Regions from separate parts of the Streptomyces sp. NPDC052036 genome, predicted to be linked through region 1. Evidence: riboswitches for the same ligand, from Rfam matches in the RefSeq annotation. Region 1 holds a riboswitch; each other region holds the start of a gene.

The links. A riboswitch is a leader RNA that binds a small molecule or an ion and turns the genes downstream of it on or off. The one in region 1 is predicted to bind cyclic di-AMP.
Positions count from the first base shown of each region.
Region 2: another riboswitch for cyclic di-AMP. It lies ahead of AB0L95_RS29770 (NlpC/P60 family protein); the one in region 1 lies ahead of AB0L95_RS22610 (NlpC/P60 family protein).
Region 3: another riboswitch for cyclic di-AMP. It lies ahead of AB0L95_RS03355 (M23 family metallopeptidase); the one in region 1 lies ahead of AB0L95_RS22610 (NlpC/P60 family protein).

Region 1 covers NZ_JBFAWW010000016.1:98,775-106,133, forward strand. The annotation lists gene AB0L95_RS22605 (PP2C family protein-serine/threonine phosphatase) at 1-150, opposite strand, end outside; gene AB0L95_RS22610 (NlpC/P60 family protein) at 379-1,905, opposite strand; cyclic di-AMP (ydaO/yuaA leader) riboswitch at 1,913-2,086, opposite strand; gene AB0L95_RS22615 (hypothetical protein) at 2,476-3,003, shown strand; gene AB0L95_RS22620 (hypothetical protein) at 3,114-3,311, shown strand; gene AB0L95_RS22625 (PP2C family protein-serine/threonine phosphatase) at 3,545-4,735, opposite strand; gene AB0L95_RS22630 (SRPBCC family protein) at 4,909-5,394, shown strand; gene AB0L95_RS22635 (cytochrome P450) at 5,526-6,761, opposite strand; gene AB0L95_RS22640 (FAD/NAD(P)-binding oxidoreductase) at 6,800-7,359, opposite strand, start outside.
Region 2 covers NZ_JBFAWW010000027.1:66,991-74,349, reverse strand. The annotation lists gene pcrA (DNA helicase PcrA) at 21-2,543, opposite strand; cyclic di-AMP (ydaO/yuaA leader) riboswitch at 2,795-2,964, shown strand; gene AB0L95_RS29770 (NlpC/P60 family protein) at 2,973-4,145, shown strand; gene AB0L95_RS29765 (tellurite resistance/C4-dicarboxylate transporter family protein) at 4,295-5,263, shown strand; gene AB0L95_RS29760 (hypothetical protein) at 5,241-5,594, opposite strand; gene AB0L95_RS29755 (C40 family peptidase) at 6,063-7,115, shown strand; gene AB0L95_RS29750 (response regulator transcription factor) at 7,142-7,359, opposite strand, start outside.
Region 3 covers NZ_JBFAWW010000001.1:706,622-713,980, forward strand. The annotation lists gene AB0L95_RS03340 (GNAT family N-acetyltransferase) at 1-2,443, opposite strand, end outside; gene AB0L95_RS03345 (HPr family phosphocarrier protein) at 2,616-2,897, shown strand; gene AB0L95_RS03350 (GntR family transcriptional regulator) at 3,156-3,851, opposite strand; gene AB0L95_RS03355 (M23 family metallopeptidase) at 4,051-4,803, opposite strand; cyclic di-AMP (ydaO/yuaA leader) riboswitch at 4,816-5,028, opposite strand; gene AB0L95_RS03360 (pitrilysin family protein) at 5,253-6,641, opposite strand; gene AB0L95_RS03365 (pitrilysin family protein) at 6,638-7,359, opposite strand, start outside.

The DNA of each region.
Region 1 (7,359 bases):
CAGCGGCGAGGGTGCGACCAGGCTCACGATGCCCACGATGATCAGCAGGACCACGGGCAGCACCTTCACCCACCAAGGGGGTGGCGCGCCGCTCAGCCAGCCTCTGCGGTCCCTCTTGCGGTGGATCCGCTCGACAATCGGGCCTCTCACATCCCCTACGCTGCTACGCGAAACCGCCTGCCGCAATGCCGACGGCCGCCGCGTGATCGGTCCGAACTCGCAGGTGGAACGGTCGGAACAGCCGCAGGGACGTCCCTTCGGACACACTCCGCCACCGGTGATCGACGAACGGTCGCCCGCGAGCCCGGTTGAGGTCCGTCGACGGCGCCGGGGGCGAACCGAGCACGCCCGCCCCCGGGTCACGTCACGCGGGTGGCCTCACGCGGGCCGCATCACGCTGTGGATCGCCGCCTCACCGGCGTAGAGGACCGCCTCCTCGCGGATGAAGGCGCCCGGGCCCGGAGCGTGGATCATCATGCCGTTGCCGGTGCTCAGGCCGACATGGCCGGCGTCCGGATTGAAGAACACGAGGTCGCCGGGCTGGATGTCGATGAGGGGAACCACCGTGCCGACCACCGACTGGTCGCGGGCCGCACGCGGGAGAGTCACCCCGGCAGCCCTCCAGGCGGCCTGTGTGAGACCGGCGGCGTCGTACGACTCGGGTCCGGCCGCGCCCCAGAGGCAGGGCCTGCCGATCTGCGCACGGGCGAAGGCGACCGCCTTCGCGTACTTCGTGTCGTACCCCGGCTCCTGCGCCCCGCCGATCCCCAAGGGGAGTCCGGCGCCCGATACGACCTCGGCGCCGGGCAGCGGTTCGGCGGCGGGGAACGGTTCGGCGGTGGGGAACGGCTGCGGGGTGGCGAGGAACGGTTCGGGGGTGGGCAGGAATGGTTCGGGGGCGGGGAGTTCGGGTGCGGCGGGCAGGGGGTCCATGGTCGGGAACGCCTGGGGGGCGGCGAGGAACGGTTCGGCCGCCGTGGGCAGTTGAGGGTACGTCAGTGGATCCGGGGTGAGGGGAGCCGCGGGGGCGGTGGCGTAGAGGCCCGCGTCGGGCGAGGCGGCCGGGAGGTCCATGCCGAGGGCGGACGGCTGCTGCCACTGCCAGGCCTCGTGGACCGCGAGGCCGTCCTGCCCCTCCGTCGAGCGCCAGGCGTCCATCGCGGGACTGGGCTCGACCGCCGGGGACGGCGTGCCCTGCCGCGCGGACCGCTGGGCCAGCAGGTCACGGGCCGCGGAGAGCCTCTGCCGGGTGTGCTCCTTGGCGGTCTGCGGGGCGGACGACTCGGGCTCGGCGGCCCCGGCGGGCGTGACCTGGGGCGTGTCCGGCAGCTTCGGCGGGGCAGCGGGCAACGCGGCCATGGGGCCGGCGGTCAGCTCCGCAACGGGGCCGGCGGTCAGCTCCGGGACGGGGCGCGCGGCCGGTTCCGCGACGGCGGCGGTCAGCTCGGCCACGGGACGCGCGGCCGGGCCGGCGGTGAGTTCGCGGTCGGGCCGATCGGCCAGGCCCAGCTCGCGGAGAAGGAGGACGAGGTCGCTCACCGGAATACTCGCCGGTTCCGAGGGCCGGGCCGAGGACGAGCTGTCCGGCATCCTGTCGCGCGGCAGTGCCGCCGGAACGGTCGGCCCCAGACTCAGACGCGCCGCCTCGAACCACTGCCGGGCCATGTCCTCGAGTGCCGGGTCGACGCGTCGGCGATCCTTGTCGAGTACCGGGTTGGCACGCCTCTGCGTCCCCGTCGCCACCGCGCGCGTCGCGTTGAAGGTTCCGCTGTCGGTCTCCGCCCGGTCGTACAGGCTGCGGATCCGCTGCTGGACCTCGTCGCGGCTCGGACCGTCGTCCTCGGTGAACCTGCGCATGCCATGGGGGCCGAAGCCTCCTGGGCCCGGGGTTCGCTCCGGCGCCATGGGGTCGTACTCCTTCCGTGCTCCGCCTACCGGGTTAGCTGACGGGTTCGGGCGGACGGATCCGGAAGGTGTGCCCTACGGCCCCTGCCTCGGCGAGCAGTTGAGCCGATTCACCCCGTGGTCGGTTGGGTCCCCGGTTCCGGTTGCGGTCGAGGTGCATCGGATTCGGCGGAGGCCGTGCAACCCGGCGAGGTTCGCCGGAGGGAGTCGCTTGGCCTAGCCGTCAACTTAGCCAACTTGTGTGCCTGGCGTGAAGATTGAAGCGCGAAATGTCCGATACCTAAGTGTGATTTTCGTCTGGGCGTTCCCATCGAGCTTCGCTTTTCACTGATCCGCTCCTCGACCGGTCGTCGCTTTCCGGGCGGAACGGAGCGCGAGGACGCTCGCGCGCCGCCCGGTGGCGCTGAGCGCCCCGGCCGGCAGGGCGCTTCGCTCGCGCCACCGGGTCCATCGGGGCCCGATTGCGCGCTCTCGCCTTATATTTCTGATATTCCGCTATTCGGCTGGTTAAGCATGATCAGTCCGGTGCTGCGGCACGATGACGTGGAGCGATCAGGAGGGTCATCCCCCATGCGACGCAGGCCCAAGGCGGACGACTCCGACGCCCGGGCGCGCATCGCCGAACGCCGGGCGCGTGCCGACTACACCGGCGGTGTCTACGGCTCCCTGCTCGCCGCCTCGGTGGTGGTCGGCGCCGGTACCCACGGCCCGTTGCCGCGGGGCGAAATGGTGCTGCTGCTGGTCAGCACCGGCGTGGTGTTCTGGATCGCGCATGTGCACGCCCAGCTGTTCGGCGCCCGCCTGGCGCAGTCGCGCCTGGACCGCGCGACCGTCCTGCATGTGTGCCGTGACGAGTGGCCGATCGTCAAGGCAGCCGTCCCGCCGGCCGCCGCGGTCGCCGTCAGCCCGCTGCTGGGCCTGGATCTGCGGGGCACGGTCTGGCTGTCGCTCTCCGTGGCAGTGGCGGGGCAGATGGGCTGGTCGGCCGCCGCCGCACGCCATGCCGGGGCCTCCTGGCGCCTGGTGGCCGTCTCTGCCGCGATCAACCTGGTGATCGGTCTGCTGATCATCGTGTTCAAGATCGCCGTGAAGGACTGACGGCGGAGCCGTTCACCTGCCCCAGGTGAGGTGCGGGGACGCACCGGGGCGGACCATCACGGGGAGAGGCGCACGTCACCCGCCCCAGGCCATCCGCGAGAGAGCAGCTCATGCGCTATGAGATCCGTGTCGACGGGCAGATGTCGGAGACGCTGGCCCAGGCCTTTCCGGAGCTGGAGCACGTCACCATGTCCGGCCAGACCCTCCTGTTCGGCCCCGTCCTCGACGATGCGCAGGTGTACGAGCTGCTGGCCCGCTGCCAGTCCCTCGGACTGCACGTCGTGGAGATGCGCCGACTGCCGGAGTGACGCAGACCGCGCCCGCTCACCCGTTCCGGGTGAGGCCCGCCGCCGGATGCCGTGGGCACGCTGAAGGCGCCAGGGGCCGCTGTCGGGGCACACGCCCATGGGCGGCTCTGCCCCCAAGGCCGGCTGGCTGGTCTTCGGCCTGGTGCCGCCCTCCCTCGGCGTCTTCTCGTACGTCGTCGTCCGCGGCAGGGACTCCGGGTCTCTCCGCCTCCTTCAGCACCTGAGGGTGCGGATCACCCGCCCTGCGGCTGGTTCTGCGGACGGTGACGGAAGCCGTCGGCGTGAATGATCCGCGGGTGCGGACGCCCGTGATGGACGCTCGGGGTCCGGCGCAGGGCGATGAGCGCGGCGTCGTCGTCCAGGCGCCCGCCGGTGTGGGAGAGCAGATCGCGACGGATGCGGTGCAGCAGCGTCTCGGGGCACTCCTCGGTCCACTGGGCCGCGCGGTCCGCGAGCGGATAGAAGCGGCCGGCGGCGTCCCGGGCCTCGATGACGCCGTCGGTGTAGAGCAGGAGGGTGTCGCCGGGCTCGAAGGAGAACACGTCCAGGTGGTAGTCCCCCGGGTGCGCCGAGCCGATCCCCATCGGGGGTGCCGGGTGCACGCTCGGGACGGTGACCACATGACCGGGGCTGAGCAGCAGCGGCGGAGGGTGCCCGCAACTGGTCATGCGGGTGATCGGGTCGCCGTCGGGGATCTCCATCAGCAGGGCGGTGGCGAAGCGTTCGCCCAGTTCCTCGGGCGGCTCGAAGTCGGCCAGATAGCGGGTCACGCTCTGCTCCAGGGTGGCGGCCAGATCCGGCAGCGACGACTGCCGATGGCCCGCCTCACGGAAGGCACCGAGCAACAGGGCGGCCTCGCCGATGGCCGAGAGGCCCTTGCCGCGTACGTCGCCGATCAGGACGCGCACCCTGCTGTCCGCGCGGGTGGCGGCGTACAGGTCGCCGCCGATCTGCGCCTCGTCCTCGGCCGCCAGGTACAGGCAGGCCACTCTCAGGGGACCGATGTGTTCCGGCAGCGGCCACAGCAGGACGTGCTGTGCCGCTTCGGCCACCGACCGGACCTGGGCCAGTTGTTCACGGTGCCGGTCCCTGATGGCGCAGTAGACCACGATCATCACCGACAGTACGAACAGGGTGAGGATCTGCACGATGTGGTTGGTGGTGCCCAGCCCGCCGTGCAGGACGGCGATGATGATCTGCGCTATCACGGCCAGTGCCCCGATGAGGCTGGACAGGCGGGGCCCGGCGAACGAAGACGTGAGGGCAGGCGCGATCACCAGTGCGGGGCCCAGATGGATGCTCTCGGGAGAGTGGATGTCCACCACCATGATCGCGACGATCAGCGCCAGGGGGAGCAGCAGGAGGGCATGGCTCGACTGCCACGACTCTCGTAGCCCCGCGACGGCCCTTTGCCGGAGACCCATGCCTACCACCCTGCCTCGCCATCGGTCGCACGGCCACCGGGTGAAGGCCGCGCCCGCCGACAGTCGGGGCGTCACCGCCGTAAACGGGTCCTCGCCGGGTACTCGGCGCGATGACCAGGATCCGAGCGGCGGGCCCCCGGCCGGTCGCGGTCGATCAGCCGAAGGAGGCGCAGATGAGCATGGTCAGGGAAACGGTGGAGGTCGAGGTCCCCCTCCGTACCGCCTACAACCAGTGGACCCAGTTCGAGGAGTTCCCGAATTTCATGGAGGGGGTCGAGGAGGTCAGGCAGCTCGACGACCGCCACACCCACTGGACCACCAAGATCGGCGGTATCCGCCGGGAGTTCGACACCGAGATCATCGACCAGCTTCCCGACGAGCGGATCACCTGGCGTACGACCAGCGGTGACACCCGGCAGAAGGGCTCGGTCCGCTTCCAGCGCGTGGACGACATGCACACCCGGGTGGAGCTCGTGATGGACGTCGAGCCCGCCGGGGCCGTGGAGCGGACCGCGGACACCCTGGGGGTCATCGACCGGCGCGTCAAGGGAGACCTGCGACGCTTCAAGCAGTTCATCGAAGAGCGCGGGAGTGAATCCGGAGCCTGGCGGGAACGGATCCGGCCCGGTGACTCCGGCAGCCCCGGTGCGATCGGCTGAGGCCGTGGCTCGGTGGCTCCGTGGCTCCGTGGCGCCTCGCCGTCTCCGGCGGCCGGGGCGCCGCGGTGCGTCACCGTCTCCGGGCGGCCGGGGCGCCGCGGTGTGCCGTGGGCGAGGGGGCGGACGTTCGCTCAGGGACGCAGATCGCCGAAGCTGATCCGCAGGTGGCGCGGTCCGCGCAGCACCGCGTTCTGCCGGTAGGGAGGTGGGTCTTCCACCAGGCGGGGGTTGTCGAGGCGGCGGGCCAGTTCGGCCAGGGCGATCTGCGCCTCCAGTCGCGCGAGCGGCGCGCCGAAGCAGCTGTGGATGCCGCTGCCGAAGCCCAGATGCTGGATGTCCCCGCGGTCGGGGTCGAACCGGTCGGGGTCCCTGAAGCGCTCGGGGTCCCGGTTGCCCGCGGCCAGCACCAGCCAGATCCGCGATCCCTTCGGGATGGTGATCCCGCGTATCTCGATGTCCGCGATGCAGGTCCGCTGCGGCACGAGCTGCACCGGTGGCTCGTAGCGCAGCAGTTCCTCCACGATGTTGACGGCCAGTTTGGGGTCCTCGCGCAACCTCTCGAGGTACTCCGGGTGCCGCAGCAGGGTGAGCATGCCGTTGGTGATCAGGTTGACGGTCGTCTCATGGCCCGCGATCAACAGCAGCACCGCGGTGCTGAGCACCTCCATCGTCGTCATGGTGCCGCCCGGGCCATGGCTCGTGACCAGTTCGGACAGCATGTCCCCGGTGGGTTCCTTGCTCCGCTGCTCGACCAGCTGGGCGAGGTACATGCCCAGCTCCATCCGTGCCTCCTGCGCCGCGCGCCCGCGCTCGGCGTCGTCCCTGCCGGTGTCCGGGTCAAGACTCGCCACGATCGGGTCGACCCAGGCACGAAAGCGCGGCTCGTCCTCGCGCGGCACGCCGAGCAGCCGGCAGATCACGGTCACCGGGAAGGGATACGCGAACTGATCGACCACATCGATCTCCCGGGCCTCTCCGAAGCCGTCGATCAGAGCGGAGACGATCTCGGCGAGTTCACCGCGCATCGATTCGATCTTGTAGGGGCTGTGCGGGGGGCCGAAGGGGCGGTTGGCGATCCGGCGCAGCCGGTCGTGCTCCGGCGGGTCCTGCCGGATGAAGCTCGGCGGCAGCCCCGTCTCCGACGCCCCGCCCGCTTCGTCGGCGCCCGCGGCGGCGAGGTTGGCGGCGTCGGAGCTGATCCTCGGGTCGTGCAGCAGGTTGAGGATGTCCCAGTAGGAGCTGACGAGGTACGGGCCGCCGTCCTCCTCGTGCAGCACCGGGGTCTTGTGGAGCTCCTTGTACAGCGGATACGGGTTCGCGCGATGGGCGTAGTCGGTGATCTGGCGCAGGAGCGAGTGGTGCGTCATGAGGGGTCCTCGGGGCGTGAGGTCGGGCCGGCTGTCGGTCAGTGGTGGGCCGGGGTGAAGACCAGCCGCCGATCGGTCGGCGAGTAACCGCTCAGGGTCACCGTCGGTCCGTGGCTCGGCAGGGACGGGTCGGGGAAGTCGGACGGGACCGGTCGCTGGCCCTCGGGACGGCGGTCCACCGTCGGGAACTCCACCGGGAAGGGCGCGGCCGTCTCGATCTGCCGCTGGTAGAAGTCCAGCCAGCGTGTGTTGTCGAAGCTCACGGCGGCGATGACCCGCCCCTGGTAGCCGTACGCCCCGACGAAGCGGCGTTCGGCCAGCGAGCCCTGCGTGATCATGATCTCGTCGCCCATGGAGGGGACGCCGACCGACTTGATGTTCACGCCGAACTGCGACGACCAGAAGGCGGGGACCCAGATGTGCGGGCGCCGGTCGGCGCTGGCGTTGATCATGTTGTGCGCGGCGACCTCCGCCTGGCTGACGGCGTTGCCCCAGTGTTCGAGAGACAGGAACTGATAGCCGAACAGCGGGTGCGGGGAGCGTGCCACATCGCCCGCGACATAGATGTCGTCGGTGACGATGCCCCGGAAGTCGAAGG
Region 2 (7,359 bases), on a different contig from region 1:
GAGGGGCTCACCTCTGTGGTCTACAGCTTCTCCACCGGCGCGTACCGCAGCAGCAGCCGCTTCGGCTTTGTATCCCCGAAGTCGATCGTCGCCTCCGCGTTGATGCCCGTACCCTTCACGCCGACCACCGTGCCCAGGCCGAACTGGTCGTGCGTGACGCGGTCGCCGACCGCCAGGGAGACCACCGGCCGCTCCGTCGCACCGCCCCGGCGCGTGGCGAAACCGGACGCGCCCGCGGCCGAGGACCGCGACCGGGCCGACGACAGCGAGGAGGACAGGGAGGCCGCCACACCCGAGACGGGACCCGAGGAGACCGGCGCGGACGAGGCGCCCGTCCGCTTCCACTCCACGTGCTGGTCCGGGATCTCCTCCAGGAAGCGCGAGGGCGGGTTGTACGAGGGCTGGCCCCAGGCGCTGCGCAGCGCGGACCGGGTGAGGTAGAGCCGCTCCCGTGCGCGGGTGATGCCCACGTACGCCAGGCGGCGCTCCTCCTCCAGTTCCTTGGTCTGGCCGAGCGCGCGCATGTGCGGGAAGACGCCGTCCTCCATGCCGGTCAGGAAGACCACCGGGAACTCCAGGCCCTTCGCGGTGTGGAGGGTCATCAGCGTGATGACGCCGCCGCCCTCCTCCTCGTCGGGGATCTGGTCGGAGTCGGCGACCAGGGCGACCTGCTCCAGGAATTCGGACAGCGTGGCCCCCGGGGTTCCGGCCCCTGGTGCCGCCGCGGCCTCGCCGCGCTCCTGCTCGAACTCCAGGGCCACGGCGGCGAGTTCCTGGAGGTTCTCGATGCGGGTCTCGTCCTGGGGGTCGGTCGAGGACTGGAGTTCGGCCAGATAGCCCGTGCGTTCCAGGACGGCTTCCAGGACCGTGGCCGGGCCCGCGCCCGACTCCACGATGGTCCGGAGGTCCTCCATCAGCGCGTTGAACCGCTTGACCGCGTTCGTCGAGCGGGCCGCCATGCCGTACGCCTCGTCCACGCGGCGCAGTGCCTGCGCGAAGCTGACCTTCTCCCGCTGGGACAGGGCGTCGATCATGGCCTCGGCGCGCTCGCCGATGCCCCGCTTCGGCACGTTCAGGATGCGCCGCAGCGGAACGGAGTCCTCCGGGTTCGCCAGCACCCTCAGGTAGGCGAGGACGTCCCGGACCTCCTTGCGCTCGTAGAAGCGGACGCCGCCGACGACCTTGTAGGGCAGGCCGACGCGGATGAAGACCTCTTCGAAGACACGGGACTGTGCGTTGGTGCGGTAGAAGACGGCGACGTCGCCCGCCTTGGCCTCGCCCCGGTCGGTGAGGCGGTCTATCTCGTCGGCGACGAACTGCGCCTCGTCGTGCTCCGTGTCGGCGACATAGCCGGTGATCCGCGCGCCCGCACCCGCGTTGGTCCACAGGTTCTTGGGGCGGCGCGACTCGTTGCGCTCGATGACCGCGTTGGCGGCGCTCAGGATCGTCTGCGTGGAGCGGTAGTTCTGCTCCAGGAGGATCGTGGTGGCGTCCGGGTAGTCCTCCTCGAACTGGAGGATGTTGCGGATGGTGGCGCCGCGGAAGGCGTAGATCGACTGGTCGGCGTCACCCACGACACACAGCTCGGCGGGCTGGAGGTCGTCCCCGCCGGGCGGTACGTCCACAGGGTGCTCGGACGTGCCGACCAGCTCGCGGACCAGGGCGTACTGGGCGTGGTTGGTGTCCTGGTACTCGTCGACGAGGACGTGGCGGAAGCGGCGGCGGTAGTGCTCGGCGACGTCCGGGAAGGCGCGCAGCAGGTTGACCGTCGTCATGATCAGATCGTCGAAGTCGAGGGCGTTCGCCTCGCGAAGCCTCGACTGGTACAGCGTGTACGCCTGGGCGAGGGTCTTCTCGAAGCCGTCGGCGGCCTGCGCGGCGAAGTCCTCCTCGTCGATCAGCTCGTTCTTCAGGTTGGAGATCTTGGCGCTGAACGACTTGGGCGGGAATCGCTTGGGGTCGAGGTCCAGGTCACGGCAGACGAGCGCCATCAGACGCTTGCTGTCGGCGGCGTCGTAGATCGAGAAGGAGGACGTGAAGCCGAGCCGCTTGCTCTCGCGGCGCAGGATGCGGACGCACGCGCTGTGGAAGGTCATCACCCACATCGCGTTCGCGCGCGGGCCGACGAGCTGCTCGACGCGCTCCTTCATCTCGCCCGCGGCCTTGTTGGTGAAGGTGATCGCGAGGATCTGCCCGGGATGCACACCCCGCTCGGCCAGCAGATAGGCGATGCGGTGGGTGAGCACCCGGGTCTTGCCGGAGCCGGCGCCGGCGACGATGAGCAGGGGAGAGCCGGCGTGCACGACCGCCGCGCGCTGGTTCTCGTTCAGCCCCTCCACCAGGGCGCGGGGGTCGAGGACCGGGCGGGGCGCGCCGTCGCGGTAGTGGGTGTCCCGGGCCGGCGGCGCGTCGAAGCGCCCGCCGAACAGATCGTCCGGAATCGGCTCCGGAGTGTGATCGTCCTCGGGCGGCGGGGACTCCTCCTCCGGGGCCGAGTCGGCCTGAAGGTCCGCCAGGAAGCTGTCGTCAAAGAGGCTGCTCATCGCTCTCCGAGTCTAGGGCGCTCCACCGACAACCGGCCGCCGTCCCGGAAACTCCGCGCCCGGACCGCACCGGCGCCGCACGCGTCACCGTACGGGCCTGCCCGCTCACGGTACGCGCCCGGCGCATGCCTCCGTAGCCGAGATCACGGAAATGTATCGGGCATATCTCGCATCAACCTTCACAGGAGCCACAGCAGTTGGCTAGCGTGCGGGCGGGCCGCACGACCCCCACCGGCGAACGTCGCCGGGCCGTGCGGCCTCCGCCGAGTCCGGTGCGCCGTGTGGCGGCCGGAGCCGGGGACCCACCCGACCTGGGGTGAATCGGCCGAGTGTCCTCGGGGACTCGGCCGTAGGGCACACACCTTCCGAACCACCCGCCCGAACCCGACAGCTAACCCGGTAGGCGGTGCACGGAAGGAGACGCCTTTCATGGCGCCGCACCGCAAGTCCCGCCCCTCGGGCCCACGCCTCGCGGGCATACGCACCCCCGCCCTCGCGACGGCGGCCCTGACCTCCGTGGCGCTGCTCTCGCAGACGGCCCAGGCCGCGCCCTCCGCCGACGGCAAGCCCGGCATCGAGGAGGTCGAGAAGAAGGTCGACGACCTCTACCGCCAGGCGGAGTCGGCCACCGAGAAGTACAACGCGGCCAAGGAGCGATCGACCGAGCAGCGCAGACACGTCGACAGGCTCCTCGACGACGTCGCCCGGCGCACACAGAAGCTCAACGACGCGCGTGAGCAGCTGGGTTCGTTCGCCGCCGCGCAGTACCGGACCGGGTCCTCGGCCCCCGACACGGCCACCTTCCTGCTGGCCGACAACCCCCAGGACTACTTCGACCAGACGCAGCTGATGAGCCGGCTCACCGGCCGTCAGAAGGAAGCGGTCGACCAGTACGTCACCGACCAGGCCGCGACGATGAAGAAGCGGCGGGAGGCCGCCGACAGCCTCCGGACGCTCACCGAGTCGCAGACGGCCCTGCGGACGGCCAAGACGGACGTCCAGGACAAGCTCTCCGCCGCACGCCGGACGCTGTCCGAGCTCAACGCTCAGGAGAAGGCGCGACTCGCCACCCTGGAGAAGCAGAAGCAGGAGGAGGCCCAGCGCCAGGCGGATGCGCTGGCCCGGCAGCAGGCGGCCGAGCAGAAGGCAGCCCAGCAGTCGTCGCCGAGCGCCTCGACCGGCTCCACGGGGTCCTCCACCACGAACCCCTCCTCGGGGTCCGCCGCGACGGACTCCTCGAACGCCACGCAGGCCGCGAAGGTCCTCGCCTTCGCCCGCGCGCAGATCGGCAAGCCGTATGTGTGGGGCGCGACGGGCCCCGGGTCCTACGACTGCTCGGGCCTGACCCAGGCCGCGTGGAAGACCGCCGGGGTCACGCTTCCGCGCACCACGTACGACCAGGTGAACGTCGGCACGACGGTGCCGCTCGCCGACGCCCGGCCGGGCGACCTGATCTTCTTCTACGACGACATCAGCCACGTCGGCATCTACATCGGCAACGGCATGATGATCCACGCTCCCAAGCCGGGCGCCTATGTCCGCGAGGAGTCCGTCTACTACGGCGGCGCGTCGATCATCCACAGCGTGGTGCGGCCGGCCTGAGTCCTACGGCGCCGGGTGCTGTGCGCCGCGCGGGCACGGCCGGGTGCGCGGGGCTGCCTGCGGGCTTCACGCGCGCGTGGGGTTGTTTTCGGGCTTCACGCGCGCGTGCCCCGCACGCAAGCCGGGCGCACGTCCCTAGCATCGGGCGCATGTCTGGCACCTCCGCGCTCCGCACCTGGCGGGCGCAGCGCCCGCCCGCCACCGGGGCCGCCGTGATGGCGACCGGCATCCTGTCGGTCGGGCTGCACCAGACCGGGTACGAGCTACTCTCCCGTATCGCCCTCGCGCTGGCGGGCGTCGCCTGGCTGGGAGTGGCCGCCGTCATCGCTCTGCGGCTGCTGGGGGCGCGCCTGGAGTGGCCGGTCGGCTCCCCGGCCGCGCTCGCGGTGGTCCCGGCCACCGCCGTGCTGGGCACCCGGTTCTCACTCCTGGGCCGGCAGCAGCTCGCCGAGGCGCTCTTCGTGCTGGCCGTCGTGCTGTGGGCGGCCCTGGTCCTCCCGGTCGTACAGGACTGGGAGCGCGGTATGTCCGGGGCGGTGTTCCTCGGCTGTGTGGCGGCGGAGGCGATCGCGGTGCTCGGGGCGGTGCTGGCCGCGGCTGTACGGGTGACCTGGCTCGCCCATCTGGCGCTCGTGTTCTTCTGGTTCGGACTGGTGTTCTACCTGATCGGGCTGTGGTGCTTCGACCGACGGCAGGTGACGGCCGGGGCGGGCGACCAGTGGGTGGCGGGCGGTGCGCTCGCCCTCTCCGCGGTGGCCGGGTCGCGGCTGATCCACGCCGCCCACTCCGGCCTCTACCTCTGGAACATCGACGACACCGATGTCCTGCGGAGCGTCACCATCGCCCTCTTCGCCCTCGCCTTCGTCTGCTACTGCGTGCTGGCGACGGCCGAGCTGCGCCGGCCGCGCCCTCGCTACGACGTACGGCGGTGGTCGACCGTCTTCCCGATGGGGATGACGGCGGTGGCGGCGTTGTCCGTCGCCGGCGCCCTCAACGCGTCCTGGCTGCGCGGCCCCGGTCAGGTGCTGCTGTGGATCGCGGTGGCCGTCTGGTGCGCGGTCCTCGTGGGAGCCGCCGGGTCCGTGGCGGGCGGCGTCAGGTCCACAGCACGGCGATGAAGACGTTCACCGTGGTCAGCGCGCCGACCAGGGCGAAGAGGGGCTTCTCGACCTGTTCCTCGTCGCGCTTCACATAGACCAGGCCGAGGATCACGATCAGCAGGGCCAGCTTGATGCCGATCTTGATGGTGTTGATGTGGTGGTGTTCCGCCTGGTTGAGGCCGACCAGCGCCACACCCGTGACCAGCATGGTCAGCGCACCGTGCAGCATTCCGGGCACGAAGCGGGCGGTGCCCCGGCCCATCGCCTTCATCTGGGTGAGGAAGCCGCCGAGGAGCGCGGCGATGCCGACGATGTGCAGGCCGACGAAGAGATGGATGAGTACGTCCATGAAGCCGGAGCCTAGTGAGGGGCGCGAAAGGCTCTGACACCGGGCCACGAGGTGTGACGGCGGCTACAGCGCTGGGGGCGGCACGGTCTCCCGGACGCCGCCCCGAGGCACCCGCGAGGGCGCATATATGCGGCCTATAGCACTCCGCGACCTCCCTGTGTCGCGGAACCGCCGCAATGGTCATCGCACAGCGTGAAGTCGGCGGCCTCGGATCGGGATCGCGGTCGCATACGGTCACCGTCAGTCCGCTGGAGCCACTTCCGTACATTGCGTCACGGTGCGGTCACGGTCCGGTTTAGCGTCCTCCACCAGGTGACCGGCTCCCCACCGCCGCCCGCGCCAGGGGCGGCCGCCGGGACCACCGCCGAGAAGGTCCGGCGGCGGCCTGCTCCCCCTGTGCGGGCCGCCGCCGGACGCGTGGCCCCGTCCGTCGCCCCGGCGGTCGTAGGAAAGGACGTGACGGTTCAGGTGGCAGCGCACCGTAAGCCCAGGCAGCGTTCGCTCGGCGGGACCACGGTCCGGACCGCCGCCACGATCGCCCTCGCGGGAGCAGCGACCGCGACCGGCTTCGACGGCACCGGGTACGCCGAGCCCCCGCTCTCCCCGGCCCAGGCCAAGGCCGAGGTCGACAGGCTGTACCGGGAGGCGGAGGTCGCGACCGAGAAGTACGACGGGGCGAAGGAGCAGGCGGACGGGGCCCAGCGACGGCTGGGCGCGCTCCGGGACGAGGCGGCGCGTCGCATGGACCGGCTGAACTCGGCCCGCGAGGCGCTGGGTTCCGCCGCGGCGGCGCAGTACCGCGGGGGCGGTGTCGACCCCACGGTGCGGCTCCTGCTCTCCTCGGATCCCGGACGGTACCTCGACGACGCCGCGTTCGCCGAGCGGATCGACGGCCGGCAGGCGGCGGCCGTCGCGCGGGTGCGCGCACAGTTGCGGGAGATCGAGCGGCTGCGCGGAGCCGCGCGCGTGGAACTGGCCTCGCTGACCTCGCGCCAGGCGGAGCTTCGGCGGCAGAAGCGGACGGTCACCGAGAAGCTCGGCGAGGCGCGGCTGCTGCTGTCCCGGCTGACGGAGAGCCAGCGCGCGCAGCTCGCGGGGCCCGTGTCCCCGTCCGCGGGGCGCGGCCTCCTCGGGGCGGTACCGGCGTCCCAGGCCACCGCGGGGGCACCCGACGCCCGGGCGGCGGCCGCGGTGTCGTACGCGTACGGCAAGCTCGGCAGCCCCTATGTCTGGGGCGCCACCGGGCCCCACGCCTTCGACTGCTCGGGACTGGTGCAGGCCGCGTACCACGCGGCGGGCATCTCGCTGCCCCGGACGACCTACGCCCAGATCGGCGCGGGCCGCCGCATCCCGCGCTCCGCACTCCTGCCCGGCGACCTCGTGTTCTTCTACTCCGGGGTCAGCCATGTGGGCATCTACGTGGGACACGGCCAGATGATCCACGCACCGAACCCCTCGGCGCCGGTGCGGCTGGCACCGGTCGACGAGATGCCGTTCGCGGGGGCCACCCGGGTGGTGTGAGCCCCCGGCTCCCGGGCGACGGTCCGTCAGACCAGTCGGCGTGCCGTCGCCCAGCGGGTCAGTTCATGGCGGTTGGACAGCTGGAGCTTGCGCAGGACCGCCGAGACATGCGACTCGACCGTCTTCACCGAGATGAACAGCTGCTTGGCGATCTCCTTGTACGCATAGCCGCGGGCGATGAGGCGCAGGACCTCGCGCTCGCGCTGGGTGAGACGGTCGAGGTCCTCGTCGACGGGCGGGGCGT
Region 3 (7,359 bases), on a different contig from region 1:
CGATCACGGCCCGTACGAGGGTGTCCACGCCGCGTGGTGCCATGCCCTGGACGACCGGCCGCAGCTCCTCCGGCCTCCCGAACAGGTCGCTCAATTCGGCGTACGCGCGCCGCAGTTGCTCCTCGTCGGCCAGGTCGAGGCGGACCCCGCCCAGGTCGGCGCGGTGCCGCAGATGCGGCGCGGTGGCCTTGAGGGCGACCGGGTAGCCGATCGCCAGGGCGGCCCGGGCGGCGGCGTCGGGGGTGGGCGCGGGCAGGGCCCTGCGGGCGTGGATGCCGTACCGGGCCAGCAGGTCGCAGGTCTCGTCGGTGCCGAGCGTGAGGCCCTGGCCCCGCGCGAGCAGCCTTCCGATGAGCGCGGCGGCGCCCTTCTCGTCGATGTCGTCGTACTCGGGCACCTTGCCGGGCTCGGCGGTGTCGCGTCGCCACTGGGCGTATCTGACCGCTTCCGCCAGTGCCCGGACGGCGCGTTCGGCGGCGGGGTAGGCGGGGATCAGACGGGCGTCCGACGGGGCCTGAACCGTGGCGGGCGGCGGTCCCGCCGGGCGCGTGAGGTCGGTGCGCCGGCCCTGGGGCGAGGTGCTGGCCGCGGCGGACAGGGCCTCGGCGAGCCCGCCCAGCTCGACGTGGACCACGAGCACCGGCTTCGCGGGGGCCGCCGCGGCGGCCGAGCGGAGGGCCTGCGCGAGCGCCGCGTCCCCTGCCGAGGCCTCCCCCACCGCCGGGATGGCCGTCACGACGACGGCGTCGCAGGCGTCGTCGGCGAGCGCCGCGGTCAGCGCCCGGTGGAAGTCCTCGGCCGATGCCGCCGTCGTCAGGTCGAGCGGCGGCAACGGGCGCAGCCCTTCCGTCAGGCAGGCGTCGTAGGTCAGCAGGCCGAGCGACTCGGAGTTGCCGAGGATCGCCACCCGGGGCCCGGCGGGCAGCGGCTGGCGGGCCAGCAGCAGCCCCGCGTCCACCAGTTCCGTGATCGTGTCCACCCGGATCACCCCGGCCTGCCGCAGCAGCGCGGAGACCGTGGCGTGCGGCAGCCGCGTGGCGCGTACGGCGTGGCCCTGGGGGGCGCCTCCGTGTCGCGCGCCCTGCACCACGACCAGGGGCTTGGCGGCGGCCGTGCGCCGTGCGAGCCGGTTGAACTTGCGCGGGCTGCCGATGGTCTCCAGATACATCAGGGCGACATCGGTTTCCGGGTCCTCGTACCAGTACTGGAGGACGTCGTTGCCCGAGACGTCCGCCCGGTTCCCGGAGGAGACGAAGGTCGACACACCGGTGACCCCGGTGACGCCTCCGCCGCGCCGGTGCAGCCGTGAGAGCAGCGCGATGCCGATGGCGCCGGACTGGGCGAACAGCCCTATGCGCCCGGTGCGCGGCATCTCGGGCGCGAGGGAGGCGTTGAGCCGGACGTCGGGTGAGGTGTTGATGATCCCGAAGGCGTTGGGCCCGATGATCCGCATCCCGTACGACCGCGCGAGGCGCAGCAGATCCCGCTGGCGTTCGCGTCCGTCCGGCCCGCTCTCGGCGTATCCCGCGGAGATCACCACCAGGCCCTGCACCCCGTGCTCGCCGCACTCGGCGACGGCCTCGGGGGCGTGCTCCGCGGGGACGGCGACGACCGCGAGGTCCACCGGCTCGGGGATCTCGCGGACGGAGCGGTGGGCGGGGACCCCGTCGAGTTCCTTGCGGTCCTCCTCGAAGGCCTTGTTCACCGCGTACAGGCGGCCGGTGTACCCGCCGTCTCTGAGGTTGTCGAGAACGCTGCGGCCCACTCCCCCGGGTGTGCGGCCCGCGCCGATCACGGCGACCGAGCCGGGGGCCAGCAGTCGCTGCACCGACCGTGCCTCGGCCCGCTGCTCCCGCGCCCGCTGCACGGCCAGCGACCGGTCGGTGGGCTCCAGGTCCAGTTCCAGGCGTACGACGCCGTCCTCGAAGCTGCGCTGCTGCTGGTACCCGGCGTCCGTGAACACCTTGATCATCTTGGAGTTGGCGGGCAGCACCTCGGCGGCGAACCGGCGGATGCCGCGCTCCCTCGCGACCGCCGCGATGTGTTCGAGGAGGGCCGACGCGACCCCGCGTCCCTGGTGCGCGTCCTGCACGAGGAAAGCGACCTCGGCCTCGTCGGAGGGCGCGGAGGCGGGCATGCCGTCGGCGCCGATCCGGTCGTAGCGTACGGTGGCGATGAACTCGCCGCCGATCGTGGCCGCGAGTCCCACCCTGTCCACAAAGTCGTGGTGCGTGAAGCGGTGGACGTCCCTGGCGGACAGACGTGGGTACGGCGCGAAGAAGCGGTAGTACTTCGACTCGGCGGAGACCTGCTCGTAGAAGCTGACGAGGCGGTCGGCGTCATCAACGGTGATGGGCCTGATGCGTGCGGTGCCGCCGTCGCGGAGCACCACGTCGGCCTCCCAGTGGGCGGGGTACTCATGCCGGTCCGACGCGGTCTGCATGGGCCCCAGAGTACGGCTCGCGTCCGGCGACGACGCGAGGCAGGCTGGGGGAACCGTGCGCGGACCGTCCAGCATGCGGACCCTCCGGGGAGGGGGCTTCCGTCCGGTCCGGGAACCCTTCACCATATGGAAAACTGGTCTAGACAACCCTGAAACCGAAGGGCAGCAACACATGGCTGAGCGCCGCGTCAACGTCGGCTGGGCCGAGGGCCTCCACGCCCGTCCCGCCTCCATCTTCGTCCGGGCGGCAACGGCGTCCGGCGTCCCCGTGACCATCGCCAAGGCCGACGGCAACCCCGTCAACGCCGCGTCCATGCTGGCGGTCCTCGGGCTGGGCGCCCAGGGCGGCGAGGAGGTCGTCCTGGCCTCCGACGCGGACGGCGCGGACGCCGCGCTGGACCGTCTGGCCAAGCTGGTCGCCGAGGGTCTCGAGGAGCTCCCGGAGACCGTCTGACCCTTCGGACACCCCGGTCACGAAAGCCGCGTCACCCCTGAGGGACGCGGCTTTCGCCGTCTCCCGGCAGCGGACCCGGCGGGCTTCGCGGCCCCGAGGGCGGCATCTCCACCCGGCGCGCGCGAGAAATTCGGCGCGGTCGCGAGAATTCCGCACCGCACCCGGAAATCACGTACGCCGGATTTATCGGGGCACGCGAGAACGAGGGCAGCCGAAATGGGCTTCGCGGAATATCCCTCTTTGTATACGGCGCCTGTGTTAATGCCGGGCTCCCGACACGTTTACGGCATGTTGCGAAGTCCTCACTCGGTCCGCGCGGTCGCCCGCGCCGGGCAGACGCAGCCGGTGCGCGGCGGTCGCGCGCTCGGTGTGCAGTGCCGTGATGGCGCGCGCCCGCTCACTGTCGCCGCGCGCGACGGCGTCCACGATGCCGCCGTGCTCGGCCCAGGACTCCACGGGGCTGACCGGCGCCTCGACCGTGTACATCCAGGCGATCTTGTGCCGTAGCTGACCGAGCGTCGAGGCGAGCACGGGGCTCCCGCAGGACTGTGCCAGGGTCTCGTGGAACCAGCCGCCCAGCGAGCGCAGATCCTCGCTGGGGCCTCTCCTGACGCGCTCCTGACCCAGTCTGACCAGGCCGCGCAGCACCTTGAGATGGGCCTCGGTGCGACGCTGTGCGGCGCGCGCGGCCCCCAGCGGCTCCAGCAGCATCCGCATCTCCAGAAGGTCGGCGGCCTCCTGCTCGGTGGGTTCCGCGACACATGCGCCCGCGTGTCTGCGGGTGACGACGAAGCCCTCTGCCTCCAGGGTGCGCAGGGCCTCGCGGACGGGGACGCGGGAGACGCCGTAGCGGCGGGCGAGGAGTTCCTCGGTCAGCCGGCTGCCGCGCTCGTAGAGACCCGCGACGATGTCGTCACGGATCGCCGTGCATACCGAGTGCGCCGGAATACGCATGCCCGACCACCGCCTTAATCCCCGTGAAACGTCCCCGGTCGACGTGTGTCCAGCCGACTCTATTGCAGCGCGCCGGAATTTCCGACGGCAGGCCGGAATCCATGGATATTTTTTGGACAGACAGGAGTTCGAAACGACGAAGGCCCCGGCTGAGGGGCCGGGGCCGTCACCTTCACGGGCGCCGTGCGGCGGCCGGCGGTCAGACGTTCACACCGTGCGACCTGAGGTAGGCGACCGGGTCCATGTCCGAGCCGTACTCCGGGGTGGTGCGCGCCTCGAAGTGGAGGTGCGGCCCGGTCGTGTTGCCCGTGGCCCCGGAAAGGCCGATCTGGCCGCCGGGGGTGACGTGCTGGCCCACGGAGACACCGATGGACGACAGATGGCCGTACTGCGTGTAGGTGCCGTCGTTCATCTTGATGACGATCTGGTTGCCGTACGCGCCGCCCCAGCCGATCTCCACGACCGTGCCCGAGCCGACCGCGTGGACAGGCGTGCCCGTGGCGGCGTGGAAGTCGATACCGGTGTGGGCGCCGGAGGACCACAGGGAGCCGCCGGTCTTGTAGCCGGTGGAGACGTACGAGTGGTAGATCGGCGCCACGAACGCGTTCAGCCGCTCACGCTCGGCCTCGCGGGCGGCGCGCTCCTTGGCCTCGTGCTCTTTGCGCGCCTTCTCCGCCGCCTCCCGGCGCGCGGCCTCGGCGGCCTTCTTCTGGTCGGCGGCCTGCTTCTGTGCGGCGGCCTGAGCGTCGATCTTCGCCGCGACCGAGTCGCCGAGGGTGACGGCCCGCATGAGTCCCGTCTCCTCGACGGGGTGCCCGGCGGCGAAAGCCGGGGCGGCCAGGGTGCCGATGGCCCCGGTGGTGGTGAGCGCCGCGACGCCCATCGCGTTCGTGGCCGTACGCTGCATACGGCTCGGACGGCGGTGCTTCCCGGTGGCGCAGGTGAACGCCATGAAGTGGCTGGTCCTTTCCTTCCCTCTCGCCTACCGGGTTAGCTGACGGGTTCGGAGCAGGAAGGTCTCCTACGGGCTGGCGCCCGATTCACCCCAGGGACTGCGTGGGCCCTTCCGGCCGCGAAGGCGACGAGAGCGGGCCCCTCCGGCCGCGAAGGCGACGAGAGAAGGTGGGTCCCCGGCTCCCCTGGCTCGCGCCGTACGGGGACTCGGCGATGACTGTCCGGTGCCGCGGGTGCGGCGCACTGCCTGACGAACAGCCCGACAGACGCTAGAAGGGCCCTCTGTCCCCCGGCAAACCGAGCGTGGGGTTTGTAGCGCATCCCACAGGGCAGAGGGGCAGCCTCTATGGCAATACGGACAAAACCCAAGGAGAAGGGCCCTGATGACGGGGGACGTCACCAGGGCCCCTGCGGAACGTCGCCGTTCCGGACGCCTGCCAGGAGCGTCTACTCGGCCCGTACGACGTGCACTTCGCCGATGCCGAGCGCCTTGACGGGCTCCTCGATCTGCGCGGCGTCACCGACCAGGACGGTCACCAGACGGTCCACCGGGAAGGCGTTCACGACGGCGGCCGTGGCCTCGACCGTGCCGGTGTCGGCGAGCCTCTGATAGAGCGTCGACTGGTAGTCGTCCGGCAGGTGCTGCTCGACCTGGTCGGCGAGCGAGCTCGCGACGGCGGCCGCGGTCTCGAACTTGAGCGGCGCCACACCCACCAGGTTCTGCACGGCGACATCGCGCTCGGCGTCCGTCAGCCCCTCGGCGGCGAGCGTGCGCAGTACCTTCCAGAGGTCGTCGAGCGCCGGGCCGGTGTTCGGCGTGTCGACGGAGCCGCTGATGGCCAGCATCGCGGCGCCGGTGCCGTCGGGCGCGGAGCGCAGGACCTGGCCGAACGACCGCACACCGTAGGTGTAGCCCTTCTCCTCCCGCAGGACGCGGTCCAGGCGCGAGGTCAGGGTGCCGCCGAGGCAGTACGTGCCGAGCACCTGTGCGGGCCACACCCGGTCGTGGCGGTCCGCGCCGACGCGGCCGATGAGCAACTGCGTCTGGACGGCCCCGGGGCGGTCCACGATGATCACGCGGCCGGTGTCGTCGGCGGTCACCGGGGGCACGGGGCGCGGCTTGGCGGCCTCCCCCGTCCAGGCCCCGAGGGTGTCGCCGAGGAGCGCGTCGAGGTCGACGCCAGTGAGGTCGCCGACCACGACGGCGGTGGCCGTGGAGGGCCGCACATGCCGCTCGTAGAACCCGCGGACGGCGGCCGCGTCGATGGTCTCGACCGTCTCCTCGGTGCCCTGACGCGGGCGCGACATCCGCGAGGACGCCGGGAACAGCTCCTTGGAGAGCTCCTTGGCGGCGCGGCGGGCCGGGTTCGCCATCTCGTGCGGGATCTCGTCGAGGCGGTTGTGCACCAGGCGCTCGATCTCGCTCTCGTCGAACGCCGGTGCCCTCAGGGCGTCGGCGAGCAGCCCGAGCGCCTTCGGGAGGCGGGAGACGGGCACTTCGAGGGACAGCCGCACCCCGGGGTGGTCGGCGTGCGAGTCGAGGGTGGCGCCGCAGCGCTCCAGCTCGGCGGCGAACTCCTCGGCGGAGTGCTTGTCGGTGCCCTCCGAGAAGGCGCGCGCCATGATCGTGGCGACGCCGTCGAGGCCGGCCGGCTCGGCGTCCAGGGGTGCGTCGAGGAGCACCTCGACGGCGACGACCTGCTGGCCGGGGCGGTGGCAGCGCAGCACGGTCAGGCCGTTGTCCAGGGCGCCGCGCTCGGGTGCGGGGAACGCCCAGGGCCGGGCCGTGCCGGGCTGGGGCTGCGGGTGGAAGTCCATGGTCGCGAGCTCGGTCACTTCGCCGACTCCTCGTCGTTGCTGGTGCCTTCGGCAGCGGTGGTCTCGGCGGCTTCCGGGGTGTCGGCAGTGACCGGCTCGTACACGAGCACCGCGCGGTTGTCGGGGCGCAGGCGGGCCTTGGCGATCTCCTGCACCTCCTCGGCGGTGACGTCGAGCACCCGCTGCACGGCGGTCAGGGCGAGCTGGGGGTCGCCGAACAGCACCGCGTACCGGCACAGTTCGTCCGCGCGGCCCGCGACCGTGCCGAGCCGGTCCAGCCATTCGCGCTCCAACTGGGCCTGGGCGCGCTCCATTTCCTCGGCCGTGGGGCCCTGCTCGGCGAACCGGGCCAGCTCCTCGTCGATGGCGGACTCGATGACGGGCACCTCGATGTCGCCGGAGGTCTTCACGTCCAGCCAGCCCAGGGAGGGCGCTCCGGCCAGCCGGAGGAGACCGAAGCCGGCGGCGACGGCCGTGCGGTCACGCCGTACGAGCCGGTTGTAGAGCCGGGAGGACTCGCCGCCGCCGAAGATGGTGAGGGCCAGGTCCGCCGCGTCGCACGCACGCGTGCCGTCCTGCGGCAGCCGGTAGGCGGCCATGAGGGCGCGCGCCGGGACCTCGTCCTCGACGACCTCGCGCAGCTGCTCGCCGATGATGTCGGGCAGCGAGCCGTCGCGCGGCGCGGGCTTGCCGTCGTGGGCCGGGATGGACCCGAAGTACTTCTCGACCCAGGCGA